One region of the Shewanella sp. VK101 genome, then DNA from elsewhere that is predicted to be linked to it. Evidence: predicted binding sites of a transcription regulator. Region 1 holds the regulator's gene; each other region holds the start of a gene.
The links. Region 1 encodes sigma-54, which starts transcription at its own class of promoters, with help from an activator protein. Its sites were predicted from a motif close to GTTGGCACGNNNNTNGNNT; they were not measured.

Region 2: a site for sigma-54 is predicted at 2,497-2,515, ahead of ACSHSR_RS14420 (flagellar hook-length control protein FliK). Genes of this name have one in related genera too.
Region 3: a site for sigma-54 is predicted at 1,540-1,558, ahead of flgB (flagellar basal body rod protein FlgB). Genes of this name have one in related genera too.
Region 4: a site for sigma-54 is predicted at 1,047-1,065, ahead of flgF (flagellar basal-body rod protein FlgF). Genes of this name have one in related genera too.

The regions. Positions count from the first base shown of each region.
Region 1 covers NZ_CM151402.1:766,568-770,034, reverse strand. Annotated here, with positions in the region: gene lptC (LPS export ABC transporter periplasmic protein LptC) at 1-17, shown strand, start outside; gene lptA (lipopolysaccharide transport periplasmic protein LptA) at 4-537, shown strand; gene lptB (LPS export ABC transporter ATP-binding protein) at 534-1,262, shown strand; gene ACSHSR_RS03475 (RNA polymerase factor sigma-54) at 1,358-2,821, shown strand; gene hpf (ribosome hibernation promoting factor) at 2,853-3,140, shown strand; gene ptsN (PTS IIA-like nitrogen regulatory protein PtsN) at 3,143-3,467, shown strand, end outside.
Region 2 covers NZ_CM151402.1:3,243,689-3,247,155, forward strand. Annotated here, with positions in the region: gene fliM (flagellar motor switch protein FliM) at 1-283, opposite strand, end outside; gene fliL (flagellar basal body-associated protein FliL) at 310-834, opposite strand; gene ACSHSR_RS14420 (flagellar hook-length control protein FliK) at 900-2,423, opposite strand; gene fliJ (flagellar export protein FliJ) at 2,566-3,015, opposite strand; gene fliI (flagellar protein export ATPase FliI) at 3,138-3,467, opposite strand, start outside.
Region 3 covers NZ_CM151402.1:3,270,323-3,273,789, forward strand. Annotated here, with positions in the region: gene flgD (flagellar hook assembly protein FlgD) at 1-673, opposite strand, end outside; gene flgC (flagellar basal body rod protein FlgC) at 689-1,105, opposite strand; gene flgB (flagellar basal body rod protein FlgB) at 1,108-1,506, opposite strand; gene ACSHSR_RS14555 (CheR family methyltransferase) at 1,682-2,515, opposite strand; gene ACSHSR_RS14560 (chemotaxis protein CheV) at 2,660-3,467, opposite strand, start outside.
Region 4 covers NZ_CM151402.1:3,266,364-3,269,830, reverse strand. Annotated here, with positions in the region: gene flgE (flagellar hook protein FlgE) at 1-935, shown strand, start outside; gene flgF (flagellar basal-body rod protein FlgF) at 1,102-1,845, shown strand; gene flgG (flagellar basal-body rod protein FlgG) at 1,857-2,645, shown strand; gene flgH (flagellar basal body L-ring protein FlgH) at 2,658-3,332, shown strand; gene ACSHSR_RS14515 (flagellar basal body P-ring protein FlgI) at 3,343-3,467, shown strand, end outside.

The DNA of each region.
Region 1 (3,467 bases):
CCTATGAAACCAAGTAAGCTTTTTATCGGTGCCCTCTTGTGCATCACAAGCCTGTCGGCGTTGGCCATTGAAGAAGATCTGTTGCAAAAAGTACAGATCAGCGCCGCTAATCAGTTTGCCGATATCAAAAACAAGCGTGTGGTATACGGCGGGCCTGTCACAGTCACCCAGGGCAGTTTGAAACTGCTGGCCGATGAACTCACGGCTTACACAGAAGACAAGAGTGGCGAGCGGATCCTGGTGGCCAAGGGCTCACCCGCTACCTATACCCAGAAACTGGAAGACGGCCGTCTGGCCAGTGCCAAGGCCAAAGAGATCCACTACAACATAGACAGTCGTATCATGACCCTGCTGGGCCAGGCCAAAGTAGAACAGGACGGCAGTGAAGTGACCGCCGAGAAGATAGTATACGACATCAACAAGCAGCAGTTGGAAGCGGAAAGCAGCGGCAAAGGCCAAGACAGGGTAACCACTGTTATCCAGCCAGAAAACTATCAGGATCTCAACAAGAAAGAACAGCAGCAGGAGCCGCAATGACCAGCACCCTGACGGCACAGAATCTGGCAAAGAGTTACAAGAAACGCAACGTCGTCAAAGACGTCAGCCTGTCGGTCAATACCGGCCAAATCGTGGGGCTGCTGGGCCCCAACGGGGCTGGCAAGACCACCACCTTCTATATGGTGGTTGGGCTGGTACAGAGTGACAAGGGCCGTATCTTCATTGACGACGACGAGCTGACCCTGGATCCCATGCACCTGCGAGCCCGTAAAGGCATAGGCTACCTGCCACAGGAAGCCAGTATTTTCCGCAAGCTGTCGGTGCATGACAACATCATGGCCGTGCTGCAAACCCGCAAAGAACTCAACAGCGACGAGCGCGAGGAACAGCTCGAACAACTGCTGGAAGAATTCCATATTACCCACATACGTGACAGCCTGGGAATGTCCCTCTCCGGCGGTGAACGCCGCCGAGTGGAAATCGCCCGGGCATTGGCCGCCAATCCACAGTTCATTCTGCTGGATGAGCCATTCGCCGGTGTGGATCCCATCTCAGTTATCGATATCAAGAAAATCATCGAACAGCTTAAGTCCCGCGGTTTGGGAGTGCTGATCACAGACCACAATGTTCGCGAAACACTCGACGTTTGTGAGCGAGCCTACATAGTCAGCCATGGGCAGTTGATCGCCGAGGGCACACCCGCTGAAATCTTGGACAACCAGCAAGTGCGCGCTGTGTACTTAGGCGAACAATTCAGGCTATAGTTAGGATCATGTCATCCGGTGGCAATTCCGGGTATTATAGTTTGTTATTATTGAATTTTTTCCTTGAAAAATAACGAGTAGGGATTAGCGGTATAATGAAAGCGTCACTCCAGCTCAAACTGGGTCAACAGTTGACCATGACACCTCAGTTGCAACAGGCTATTCGCCTGCTGCAACTGTCGTCCCTTGAGCTGCAGCAAGAAATCCAGGAAGCCTTGGAAGCCAACCCTCTGTTGGAAATGGCCGAGGACAACCAGGATGACGCTATCGACGACAACCACAAGGAAAACGACGCCGGCGAGTTGAGCGCCAAGCAGGAAGATGGTTCCACGGTAGAAACCTCAGAGGCATTGAACAATGAGTCTATGCCGGATGAATTACCTATGGATACCACCTGGGACGAAGTCTTTACCGCCGCCAGTGCCTCCGGGCCGGCCATGGGCCGTGAAGATGATATGCCCTTCCAGGGGGAAACCAGCGAAGGGCTCTATGAACATCTGGAATGGCAGAAGAACCTGACCCCGTTTTCCGATACCGACGACGCCATTGCCACCGCCATTATTGATGCCATCGACGAGCAGGGCTATCTGACCCAGAGCACAGAGGAGATCCTCGAAGCCATGGGCAACCCTGAGATTGAGCTCGATGAAGTCGAGGCAGTACTCAAGCGGATCCAGCACTTCGATCCTGTCGGCATCGCCTCCAGAGATCTGCGCGAATGCCTGCTGATCCAGTTGCAACAGTTCAACGCAGACACCCCGCATCTGGCCGACGCCCGCTTGTTGATTGACGAACATCTGGATCTCATTGCCGCCCGCGACTTCCGCACCCTGATGCGCAAGACCAAGCTCAAGGAAGATCAGCTGCGTGACGCCATCAACCTTATCCAGAGTCTCAATCCCCGCCCCGGCTTGCTGGTGCAGCCGATGGACGAGGAATATGTGATCCCTGATGTCAGTGTCTGGAAGAAAAACGGCCGCTGGGTAGTAGAACTCAACCCGGACTGTATGCCCAAACTCGGGATCAATCAGCAGTATGCTGCTATGGCTCGTAGCGCCCGCAGTCAATCAGACAGCCAGTTTATTCGAGGTCATCTTCAGGAAGCCAAATGGTTTATCAAGAGCCTGGAGAGCCGCAACGACACCCTGCTCAAGGTGGCCAACTGTATAGTGCAGTTCCAGCAGGGATTTTTTGAATATGGTGAAGAGGCCATGAAACCCATGGTGCTCAACGATATTGCCGAAGCGGTCGAGATGCATGAATCGACCATATCCAGGGTCACCACTCAAAAGTATATGCATACACCCAGGGGAATATTTGAATTGAAGTACTTCTTCTCCAGCCATGTCGGCACCGAAGATGGCGGAGAATGCTCTTCCACGGCGATCAGGGCTTTTATCAAGAAGCTCGTGGCAGCGGAAAACCAGAAGAAGCCTTTGAGCGACAGCAAGATGGCGCAACTTCTGGCAGAACAGGGAATCAACGTTGCAAGACGCACCATAGCCAAGTATCGCGAGGCTATGATGATACCACCGTCGAACCAGCGTAAGAGTTTATAAATCCACAGTTGGAAATTGGAGGAATCTTTCTATGCAAATCAACCTGACAGGACATCATATCGAGATCACCGACTCACTGCGTGACTACGTGGAAAGTAAGTTTTCTAAACTTGAACGCCATTTCGAACAGATCAATAATGTGCACGTTGTGCTCAATGTACAAAAACTGCAACAGATAGCCGAAGCCAAGATCCACCTCACAGGCGGCGAAGTCTATGCAACTTCTGAACATGCCGACATGTATGCCGCCATCGACGTTCTGATTGATAAATTGGATCGTCAGGTCATTAAACACAAAGAAAAGCTGACAAAACACTAACGATGGAACTGAGTACCATCCTGCGGCCGGAGTGCACTACCTGTGCCACTCCGGGCAGTAAGAAAAAGGTACTGGAGCTGATTAGCGATCTCGCTAGCGCCCAGTACCCCACCCTTTCCTCTCAAGCGATTTTTGAAAGCCTTTTGGCCCGCGAAAAGATGGGGAGCACAGGTATAGGTAATGGTATTGCGATTCCGCATGGCAGACTACCGGACATTACAGAGCCGATTGCCGTGTTGGTCAAATGCGAAGAGCCTATCGCCTTCGATGCCATAGACAACCAGCCGGTGGACATACTGTTCGCCCTCCTGGTGCCCGCAGATCAAT
Region 2 (3,467 bases), 2.5 Mb from region 1:
CAAACAGAGTGTGCACATACTCACCAAACTTGAGCATTTGCACGCCGTTAATGGAGACTTCGGCTGCCCGGCGCATCATGTTGAACATACTGATCCGCAGGTGACGGGCAAAGCGCTCGTTGACAATTTCCAGGGTCGGCATCCGGCCACGGACGATACGATCCTGGGAAGAAAAGTCATAGGATTGGGCGTCGTGTCCCGACTCCTGGGCATCCTCTTCTTCGACGTCGTCCACGCCATGAAGCAGCGCATCAATTTCGTCTTGGCTTAATAAATCACTCACGATATTGCCTTCGCCTCTTGTCCCTGTTACTGCATCACAAAACCGGTGAACAGCACTTTCTCAACGACTTTACGGCCGGTAACCGGTTGCAGTGTGTTTTGTACATTGAGCAGCGCCAACTGTCTGAGCTCATCCTTGCCTGCCTGGCTGCTGAGCTTTTCAACATCGGCACCGCTGAAAGTGGTCAGCAGTGCATCTTCAATCAAGGGAATATGCTTCTTGAGAGTGACATCGTCATCACTGCCACGCACCATGAGCTGTACCTTTATCTCCACCAGCCTGGAGCGGTTAGCCCCCGGCAGATTGAACAGAAATGGTCTGGGCATGGCCACATAGAAGGCTTCCCTGCTGTTATTGGCCTGAGCTTCTTCGGTTACCTGCTCACCTTCGGCCGCATCGACCGCAGTGTCATCTGAACCGCCCAGGAAAAACCACAAGCCAGCACCGACCAGCAGCAACACCACCAAACCAATGCCGCCGAAGATAAAGAGTTTCTTTTTGCTTTTGGGCGCCGGCGCCTCTTGCAGCTCAAGCTCTTCTTGCTCTGCCATTCTCTACCCTTTCCCTTAATCAACCGCAATGCCCGCGGAAAATACCATCCCTATAGGTTACCTGCTCAGGCGTAATAATCTATACCCGAGCCATAACTTGTTGTGTGATTTGTGCTTTGTGCCGTTTCTTCGGCTGAAATTTCACCATTGGCACCCTCTTGGGCAAAACCACCGCCATTGCCACCTTGCTGCTCGCCTTGCTCCCGACCACCTTGAGAGATGTGGCTATCGGCCAGGTTCATTCCCTGCTCCTGCAGCATTTCTCTCAATCTGGGCATGGCCTGTTCCAGCATATCCCGGGTTTGTGGTTGGGTGACATGGAACTGCACCTGAGTCTGATCACCATGCACCTGAACCCTGACCATCATGGCTCCAAGCTCTGGTGGGTCGAGACGAATCTCAGCCTGCTGCACACCATTACTGACCATGGTAATCAACTGCTGCCGCATCACGGGGGCAAAACGCTGCACCATATCGGCGGTTTGCAGTGATTGCTCCATCCCCTGCCTCAAGGACAGTTGATATTGGGCCATCTCTCCCCTCTGGGGAGGCTGTAATCCCTGTTGATGCAGCTGTTGCTGGAATGGGCTGATATCTGTCTGGGTTGATGCAGCATCGCCCTTGAGCGCCTGATGTATGGCGTCACTCACGGGGCTTCGTACCTCGGCAACAGTCTGAGCACCTTTCACCTCAGCCTTGAGTAAGCTGGCGAGAACATCCTTGGCTGCAGCTTTGTCACTCTTGCCGTCAGCGCCAACAGACGTTGCCGCCGCGGCCACCGCAGCACCCAACTTACCGGCAGTATCTGTCTTGGCCTTATCGGCAATTGCGCTTTGCGCCAAGATCTTGTCACTCTTTTCCTCAGCGGCATTGAGCACAGCTTCACGAACCACAGCAGCCATACCATCCTGAGTCGCCGCCTTACGCGCTGACTTATCAGCATCCGGCCAACCCATTTGTTGCTCGGCTTCCTGAGACTTGGCCTTTTCCGCTGTTGCAGCCGCCTTGTCGAGAGCCAGCAAAGGAGCATCTATAGTTTCATCCTCTGCTTTACTATCGCCTTTGCTTGCCGCTTTATCATCAGTATCGGCCAGTTTGGCACTGTCTTCTTCACTCTCGTCGCCTTCGTCAGCGGCAATCACCTCTGCGCCTTCCAGACTATCTGTCACTACCATGCCAAGCTCGGCACTCCCCTGCTTGAGGTTTTCCAAGAGCTTCATCTGCTCTTCGGGAGACATGGCCTTGATCTCATCTTCTTTGAGCCCGGTGAGAGCGGCAATCTGTTTCAGCAGGCTCACCTCATCCACTTCGGTGACTATGGTGCCGTCTTCAGACGGCAATTTCTTGCCCATGGCTATTTGCCCCAGAATAAGCGAGACATCGACGGCCTGCTCAGCTTGGGCACCTTCTCTGATAAGACTGCCACCGGTAAATCCCGGCTTGGCGCCTTGCGAGTCGAACGAGAACTTAGCCTGCGCCTGTTGATAAGCGGCGAAAAAAGCTTCGTTATCAGTAGATTGTAGTGCATCTGTGGCGGAAACTCCCTTGCCGCCCGCATTGCCGATCAGGATATTGGATAACTGCTGCATGCCTTCCTCCAGCACCTAGGCCCTCAATAGATAAAGATAGGCCGAGTCAGAATTAATGTCTCTGTCTCAAACAAAGCAAAATTCACGCCAATAAAAATATAGAATGGATTCTCAAGGAATTGTCCGGGAATGGATGTCGGAATTAGTGTTTGAGCTTGCGACGGAAAAACTGCTGGGAAGCAAACTCATCGATGAGTTTCTGCTCCTGTTTGGCGGCTTTGGCTTCGGCCTGCAGGGCTTTTTTCTCCAACAACATCTCCACCGCCTTACGCTTTTGCTGCTTCTCCAGCCAATGTTGCTGTCTATAACCCCGCTGCTTATCGGCCTCGGCGACCACGGCAAGTTGTTGCCCTATGGCATCATCTACCTGACGCACAAATCGATGAAACTGCTGGTAATAGGAGGCGCCAATGCTCTGCCCCTGCTGGGCATCGAGTTGCTTCATATAGTCGAGACGGTATTCCTGCAGCGCCTGCAGCTGAGATTTACGCCTCTGGCATTCCATTTGCGCGGCTTTAAGCTGCAGCGCCGCCTGCTCTTCGGCTTCGACCGCCAGTTTCAACACTGTGTGCAAAGGATCGGGTTTCGCCATCTGTAGTATTATTCCTTAAAATTGCCTGCCTTACGGGCCTTAACCCGGCGCTCTATTGAGATCAGGCTCCCCTATTGTCACTGCATTTTTGTCGAGCACGCAAACTCCCGCACTGAATTGCATTACACCTTACATTGGGCAGCAAGCTGCCCCAACATTTGCTGGCAATCGCTGAAACTAATGGCATCGCGCATCCCCTGCCGCAAAAAGGCGTTCATGGCGGGTTGCAGGCGTATGGCGTTGTCGATACGCGGATCCGAGCCTTGGGAATAGGCACCAATGGAGATCAGATCCCGGTTTTGTTGATAGAGCGAATAAACCTGCTTGACGCGCCGCATCGCTTCCAGGTGCGCCTCGCTTATCACCATAGGTGCCACCCGACTGATCGAAGCTTCAATGTCTATCGCCGGATAATGCCCTGAGTCGGCCAAGGCCCGTGACAACACTATGTG
Region 3 (3,467 bases), 2.4 Mb from region 1:
AAACAGCCAGCACGTCGGCCAGTCTGATCCCGCCAATACCTCTTAGGTTCAACACGGCACCACTGGCCGAGTTGAGCGATACACTAGTCACGTGGGCATAGGCACTGACAATAAGATCCTGGGACTTGCCATCGACAACCCCGCTGGCCTTCATGGTGTAGATACCGGCCTCAACGGGTTTACCGTCCTTATCCAGGCCGTCCCATTCCACGTCTATGTTGCCGCCGGCACTGCCATCAACATCAAAGGTCTTGATTACCTGGCCGGCTTCATCCTCAACGGTCACCTTGATGGAAGGCATTTTCTCTGGCGATGTGATCACCCCTTTGAGGGTCGGGTCTTCCTCGGAAACATAGCCGGTGCCCGCCGGGATCAACACTTTCTGCCCCACCAGGCCTGATGCCTGCAATGCCTGACTCGAGGTCATTACCGTGTTGAGATTCACTATCTCCTCGTTGAGCTTGGAGATACCATCCACGGTAGAAAACGACGCCATCTGGGCAATCATCTGGTCGTTGTCCACAGGCTTGAAAGGATCCTGCATCGACAACTGCCTACTCAGCAGCGAGAAGAAATCTTCCTGGGTAAGCTGCTGATTGTTGCTCTTCTTGGTCTCCGAATCCCCTTTGACGCTTATGCTGTCGAGGAAGGGGTTAACTGAACTTACACTCATGGGCTATGTCTCCCTTTATTTGCCCATTCTCAGGGTCTGCTGCAGCATGGACTTGGCTGCATCGGCCACCTGGACGTTCATCTGGTAGGAGCGGGAGGCGGAAATCATATCGGCCATCTCTTCCACTACATTGACATTGGGTTTGTAGATAAAACCATCGGCATCGGCCATGGGATGATCCGGCGAATACTCTTTCAACAAGGGTTTATCGCTTTCCACTATGCCCTTGACCTTTACCGCAGCGCCTTGCTGCTGTTGACCATTGGCCTTGGCCAGCTCGGCCTCAAAAATGGGATGCCGCGCCTTGTAGGTCTTATCGATACTGGAAGAGACGGAATCTGCGTTGGCTATGTTACTGGCGGTGGTGTTCAAGCGCACAGACTGCGCCGACATTCCCGACCCCGCAACATTGAAGATATTGTACAAGCTCATGATTAATCTCCTTTCAATGCCTTTTTCATCCCGGCGAACTTACCGTCGAGGAACCCAAGCGACATCTGATATTCAAGCGCATTTTGCATAAAGGCCTGCTGCTCTTTTTGCATATCGACAGTATTGCCGTCACCCGTGTCCGGCTGATCCGGTACCCGATATTGCACATGCTGGGCTGTCAGCGCCTTGAGGTCGAAATGCTTTTCAGAAGTTGCCGCCATGCTCATCCCCTGTTGCCGCCCTTTTGCCGCCTGCAACGCCGAGGAAAAATCAACATCCCGAGCCTTATAATGTGGGGTATCGGCATTGGCTATATTGCTGGCAAGCACTTCGGCACGCTGGGCGCGAATGCCCAGAGTGTATTGATGTATGCCAAGGGCCTTATCGAAACTGATCGCCATAAAACCGCCTCCTCCAATGACTCGACAAAAACAAAGCAAGCTTTGTGCCAGATATAGAGTGGAGGATAACAGATAAGAAGATGATGGCCGTTAGGGTGAAAGGTAAAACAGAAAAGGCCCGTCCAAGTTGACGAGCCTTTCAAACTATCTAATTAAAAATCAAATGATTAGGTGGTTAGTTTTTCTTTTGATAATAGATGCCTGGGTTACAGCGCACCATGTCGAATTCATCGGTCAACCCGGCAATCGATTCACTGGCGCCCAAAAACAGTATCCCCTTGGGATTAAGGGCGGCAGCAAATTGCCGCAGTATTTTTGCCTTTGCCTCCGGCGCAAAATAGATAAGCACGTTGCGGCAAAAGATAATGTCGAACTTGCCGAGCAAGGTGTAGCTTTCAAGCAGGTTGTGAGCCCGAAAACTCACCAAACGGCGCACATTGTCTTTAACCCGCATATTGCCGTTGGGCAGGGCTTCAAAAAACTGACGCTTGCGCTCTTCAGACAGGCCGCGGGCCAACGCCAGCTTATCGTATTCGGCGTTTTTACAACGCTCCAGCATGGACGGTGACAAATCTGTAGCCTGGATCATGGCGCCACCCGGCAAAGCACCCGGCTTACGCTGCTGATATTCAAGCACTGTCATCGCCAGTGAATAGGGTTCCTGGCCGGATGAACAGGCTGCCGACCAAATCTTCAACGGCCGCCCCAGCTTGGCATAACCGGGCAACAATGTATTGCCGAGCAGGTCAAAAGGATACTTGTCCCGAAACCAGAGGGTTTCGTTGGTGGTCATGGCATCGACGACTTCAGCGCGTAACTGACGCTCGGTGGGCCGCATCGACTGCTTAACTACGTCCGACAGGGATGGCAAGCCATATTTCCCCATCAAAGGCGCCAAACGGCTGCGAACCAAATACTGTTTGTTCTCACCCAATACAATGCCACTGTGCTGTTCAAGAAACAGCCTGAATTGATTGTACTCAGTTTCTGCGAGAGATTTATCTGGCACCTTAGTGTCCTAACTATCCGTGAAAACGTCGCTGCAACTCAATGCAGCGCCATTTAAAAACTGGGTCAGCGTTATACCCCAGCCCCATTTGCAACACAAGACATCAAACTCACTATAGTCATAAAAATCCACAGCAGACAGCGACTATAAACTCAGATGCTTGTTAACTGCCGATGCCAATTCATCGGGGTTGAACTTGGCAATAAAATCGTTGGCGCCCACTTTTTGCACCATGGCCTGGTTGAACACCCCACTCAACGAGGTATGCAACACCACCTTGATATGTTTCAGCTTGGGATCATCACGGATCTCGGCGGTCAGGGTGTAGCCATCCATTTCCGGCATCTCAATATCTGAAATAATCAGCGGGATCTCATCGGCGACATTGTCCATCTCCGACGCGATACTTTTCAACTTATCCAGCGCTTCCCGACCATCTTTGGCGGTATCTATCTGCAGGTTCAACGAAGACAGCGCCCGAATGATCTGCTTACGGGCCACCGAAGAGTCGTCAATCACCATAATATGATAGTGCTGCTCTCTGTCGATTGTGAGAGATTCATCGATTTCCTGACTGATGTCTGTCTTAACCGGCGAAATTTCATCGAGAATTTTCTCAACATCGAGAATTTCAACCAACTCACCTTCGATTTCGGTCACCGCGGTCAGGTAGGAGTATCGCCCTGCCCCTTCCGGTGGCGGCATGATGGACTCCCAGTTCATATTGATGATCCGCTCGACAGACTTCACCAGAAAGCCCTGCACGCTGCGGTTGTACTCGGAAATAATGATGAAGCAATCCTTGACATCATCTATGGGTTTGCCGCCGGTCGCCGCACTGAGGTCGATAACCGACACTGTGGTGCCGCGAATATGGGCCACGCCCTTAACGAAGGAGTTCAACTTGGGCAGTGCCGTCAGCGGTGGACACTGCAGAACCTCTTTAACCTTG
Region 4 (3,467 bases), 2.5 Mb from region 1:
CTACCAAGCCGGTGCAGATCCCGGATACTGCCGGTAGCCCGCAGAAGACCAATAATGTCGGCATCAGCATGAACCTGGATTCCACCCAGACCACCAAAGATCCGGCGCTGTTTGACCCATCCAAGTCAGACACTTTCAACAACTCAACCGCAGTGACCATTTATGACTCCCTGGGTAACTCCCACACCTTGACCACCTATTTTGTGCGTCCGAACAATGGTGCCTACACGGGCGAGAGTAACTGGGTGGCTTATTATGCTATCGACGACAAGCCGGTCAATCTGGGCGGCGGCGCTGGCAGCTACCAGACAGATACTGATGGTGACGGTAACCCGGATGGTACAGGCACTGCGCAAACTGCTGGTGGCTGGACTGGCGCCGTGCTCAAGTTCAACGATGTCGGCGGTTATATAGGTTCAGATCCTGCGGTGATCACCACAGAGCAGTTGGGTGTTGGCGGTGCCAATGTTCTCGGCCCTGCGGCGGACGGAACCCAGACAATAACCATAGACTTCAACAACCCGACCCAGTTCTCGGAAAAGTTTAACGCCACTGAATTGACGCAGGATGGGGTGACTGTGGGTCGTCTGACCAATGTGGAAGTGGGTACAGACGGGTTGATCTCAGCCAAGTACAGCAATGGCTCGACCGTACCTTTGGCGCGGGTGGCTCTGGCGCGATTCTCCAATGAACAGGGTCTGAGCCAGGTAGGTAACACCTCCTGGAAAGCGAGCCTGGATTCAGGTGCAGCGCTGGCCGGTGAGGCCAACAGTGGCGTGTTCGGCAGTATCCGTTCCTCAACGCTGGAACAGGCCAACGTCGACCTGACCACTGAACTGGTGGACCTGATTTCGGCTCAGCGTAACTTCCAGGCCAACTCCCGTACTCTGGAAGTAAACAACACACTGCAGCAGACAGTACTGCAGATCCGCTAATGCTTCCTGCGCAAGACATTGCCGCTACGGCAATGTCTTGCCGCTTCTCCCCGTACATACTCCCAAGTTACTGAAGTTCTTCTGTTGTCACTGCGCTCGATTGCTCATTTTATTGGCACGATGTTTGCTTTTACCTGGATAGGTAAAAAGATTGACGGAGCAGCAGGTGGACAAACTTCTCTATGTCGCCATGACTGGCGCCAAACAAAACATGAATGCGCTGGCGGTTCGGGGTAACAACCTGGCCAATGCCAACACAGATGGTTTCAAGTCAGACATGGCTCAGGCCCGTGCGATGCAAGCCTTCGGTGAAGGATTGCCTACCCGGGTGTTTGCCATGACAGAGTCGCCCTCGGCCAACTTTCAGTCCGGCCCTATCAAATCGACCGGGCGGGATCTGGACATAGCCATCAAAGATCAGGGCTGGATTGCGGTGCAGGCAGCCGATGGCAGCGAGGCCTACACCCGCTCCGGCAGTCTGAGTTTTGACACCACAGGTTTACTGCGTAACGACAGGGGCAACCCGGTAATGGGCGATAACGGCCCGATAGTGCTGCCGTTGCCGATAGACAAAATCCAGATTGCCACCGACGGCACCATCTCCATTCGTCCCCAGGGCGCAACCGCCGAGGTGATTGAAGAGGTGGGCCGCATCAAGCTGGTCAACCCGGGCAATCAGAACCTGATGCGCGGTGAAGATGGCTTGTTCCGCACTCTGGACGGCAATCCGGCTGCCGCCGATCCCTTTGTGAATGTGGAAAGCGGCGCTGTGGAAGGCAGCAATGTCAATGCCGTGGATGAAATGGTCAACCTGATTGAGCTGCAACGTCAGTTTGAGCTGCAGGTAAAAATGATGAAAACCGCAGAAGAGAACGACAAGTCGTCCGCTTCATTGATGCGCATTAGCTAGGAGTAATTGATATGCATCCCGCGTTATGGATAAGTAAGACTGGGCTAGATGCCCAGCAAACAGACATCTCGGTGATTTCAAATAACGTCGCTAATGCCAGCACCATAGGCTACAAAAAGGGCCGGGCGATATTTGAAGACTTGCTGTACCAGACGGTCAATCAGGCCGGTGGTATCAGTGCTTCCAACACCAAGCTGCCCAATGGCCTTAACCTGGGCGCAGGTACCAAGGTGGTGGCCACCCAGAAGATTTTCTCCCAGGGTAATCTGCAAACCACAGATAACGCGCTGGACATGATGATTGAAGGCCCGGGATTCTTTGAAATCCAGCTGCCCGATGGCACCACAGCCTACACTCGCAACGGCCAGTTCACTCTGGATGATACCGGCCAGATAGTGACATCCGGCGCCGGCTATGTGCTGCAGCCTGCCATTACCATTCCGGACGATGCCACCAGTATTACCGTTTCCGCCGAAGGTGAAGTATCGGTTAAAACTCCGGGCGCCGCCGAAAACCAGGTGGTGGGCCAGCTGACCATCTCTGATTTCATCAATCCGTCCGGCCTGGATCCCATAGGGCAAAACCTCTATCTGGAGACGGGCGCCAGCGGTACCCCAATTCAGGGCACAGCTTCGCTCGACGGTTTGGGCTCCATTCGTCAGGGCTCGCTGGAAACCTCCAACGTTAACGTGACCGAAGAGCTGGTTAACCTGATTGAGAGTCAGCGGATCTACGAAATGAACTCCAAAGTCATTTCGGCCGTAGACCAGATGCTGGCCTACGTGAACCAGAATCTGTGATGAGGTGATGTGATGAAACCCTTGTTCCTTATCATTCCGGCTTTGTTTCTGGGGGCTTGCACTGCTACCCAGAATAAACCCATAGCCGATGATCCCTATTATGCGCCTGTGTATCCCGAAGCACCGCCAACCCGGATAGCGCCGACCGGCTCTATTTATCAGGATAGCCAGGCGTCTTCGCTTTACTCAGATCTGCGGGCGCACAGGGTAGGGGACATCATCACTGTGGTGCTGGTGGAGTCAACCCAGGCGAAGAAAAGCGTCGGTAACAAGATCAAGAAAGGCTCGGACATGTCGGTGAACCCGCTCTATATGGGCGGCAGCAATGTCACCATCAAGGGCAATCCGCTGGATTTCCGTTACGGCGACAGCATGGATACCAATCGTGAGGCCGATGCTGATCAGAGCAACAGTCTCTCCGGGCAGATCTCGGCCAATGTGATGCAGGTGCTGGGCAATGGCAACCTGGTTATTCGCGGTGAAAAGTGGATCACCATCAATAATGGCGACGAGTTTATCCGGGTAACCGGCATTATTCGGCCGCAGGATATTACTCCCGAGAACACCATAGATTCGCCCAAAGTCGCCAATGCCCGTATTCAATACAGCGGAACCGGCACCTTTGCCGATTCGCAAAAGGTGGGCTGGCTGAGCCAGTTCTTCCTCTCTGACTGGTGGCCTTTCTGAGGATAAGCTCATGAAAATCAAATTAATCATGGCACTTGCCTGTTTGCTGGTTTCCCTGCCGGGACAGGCCGAGCGCATCAAGGATATCGCCGATATCCAAGGGGTCAGGGATAACCAGTTGATAGGCTACGGTCT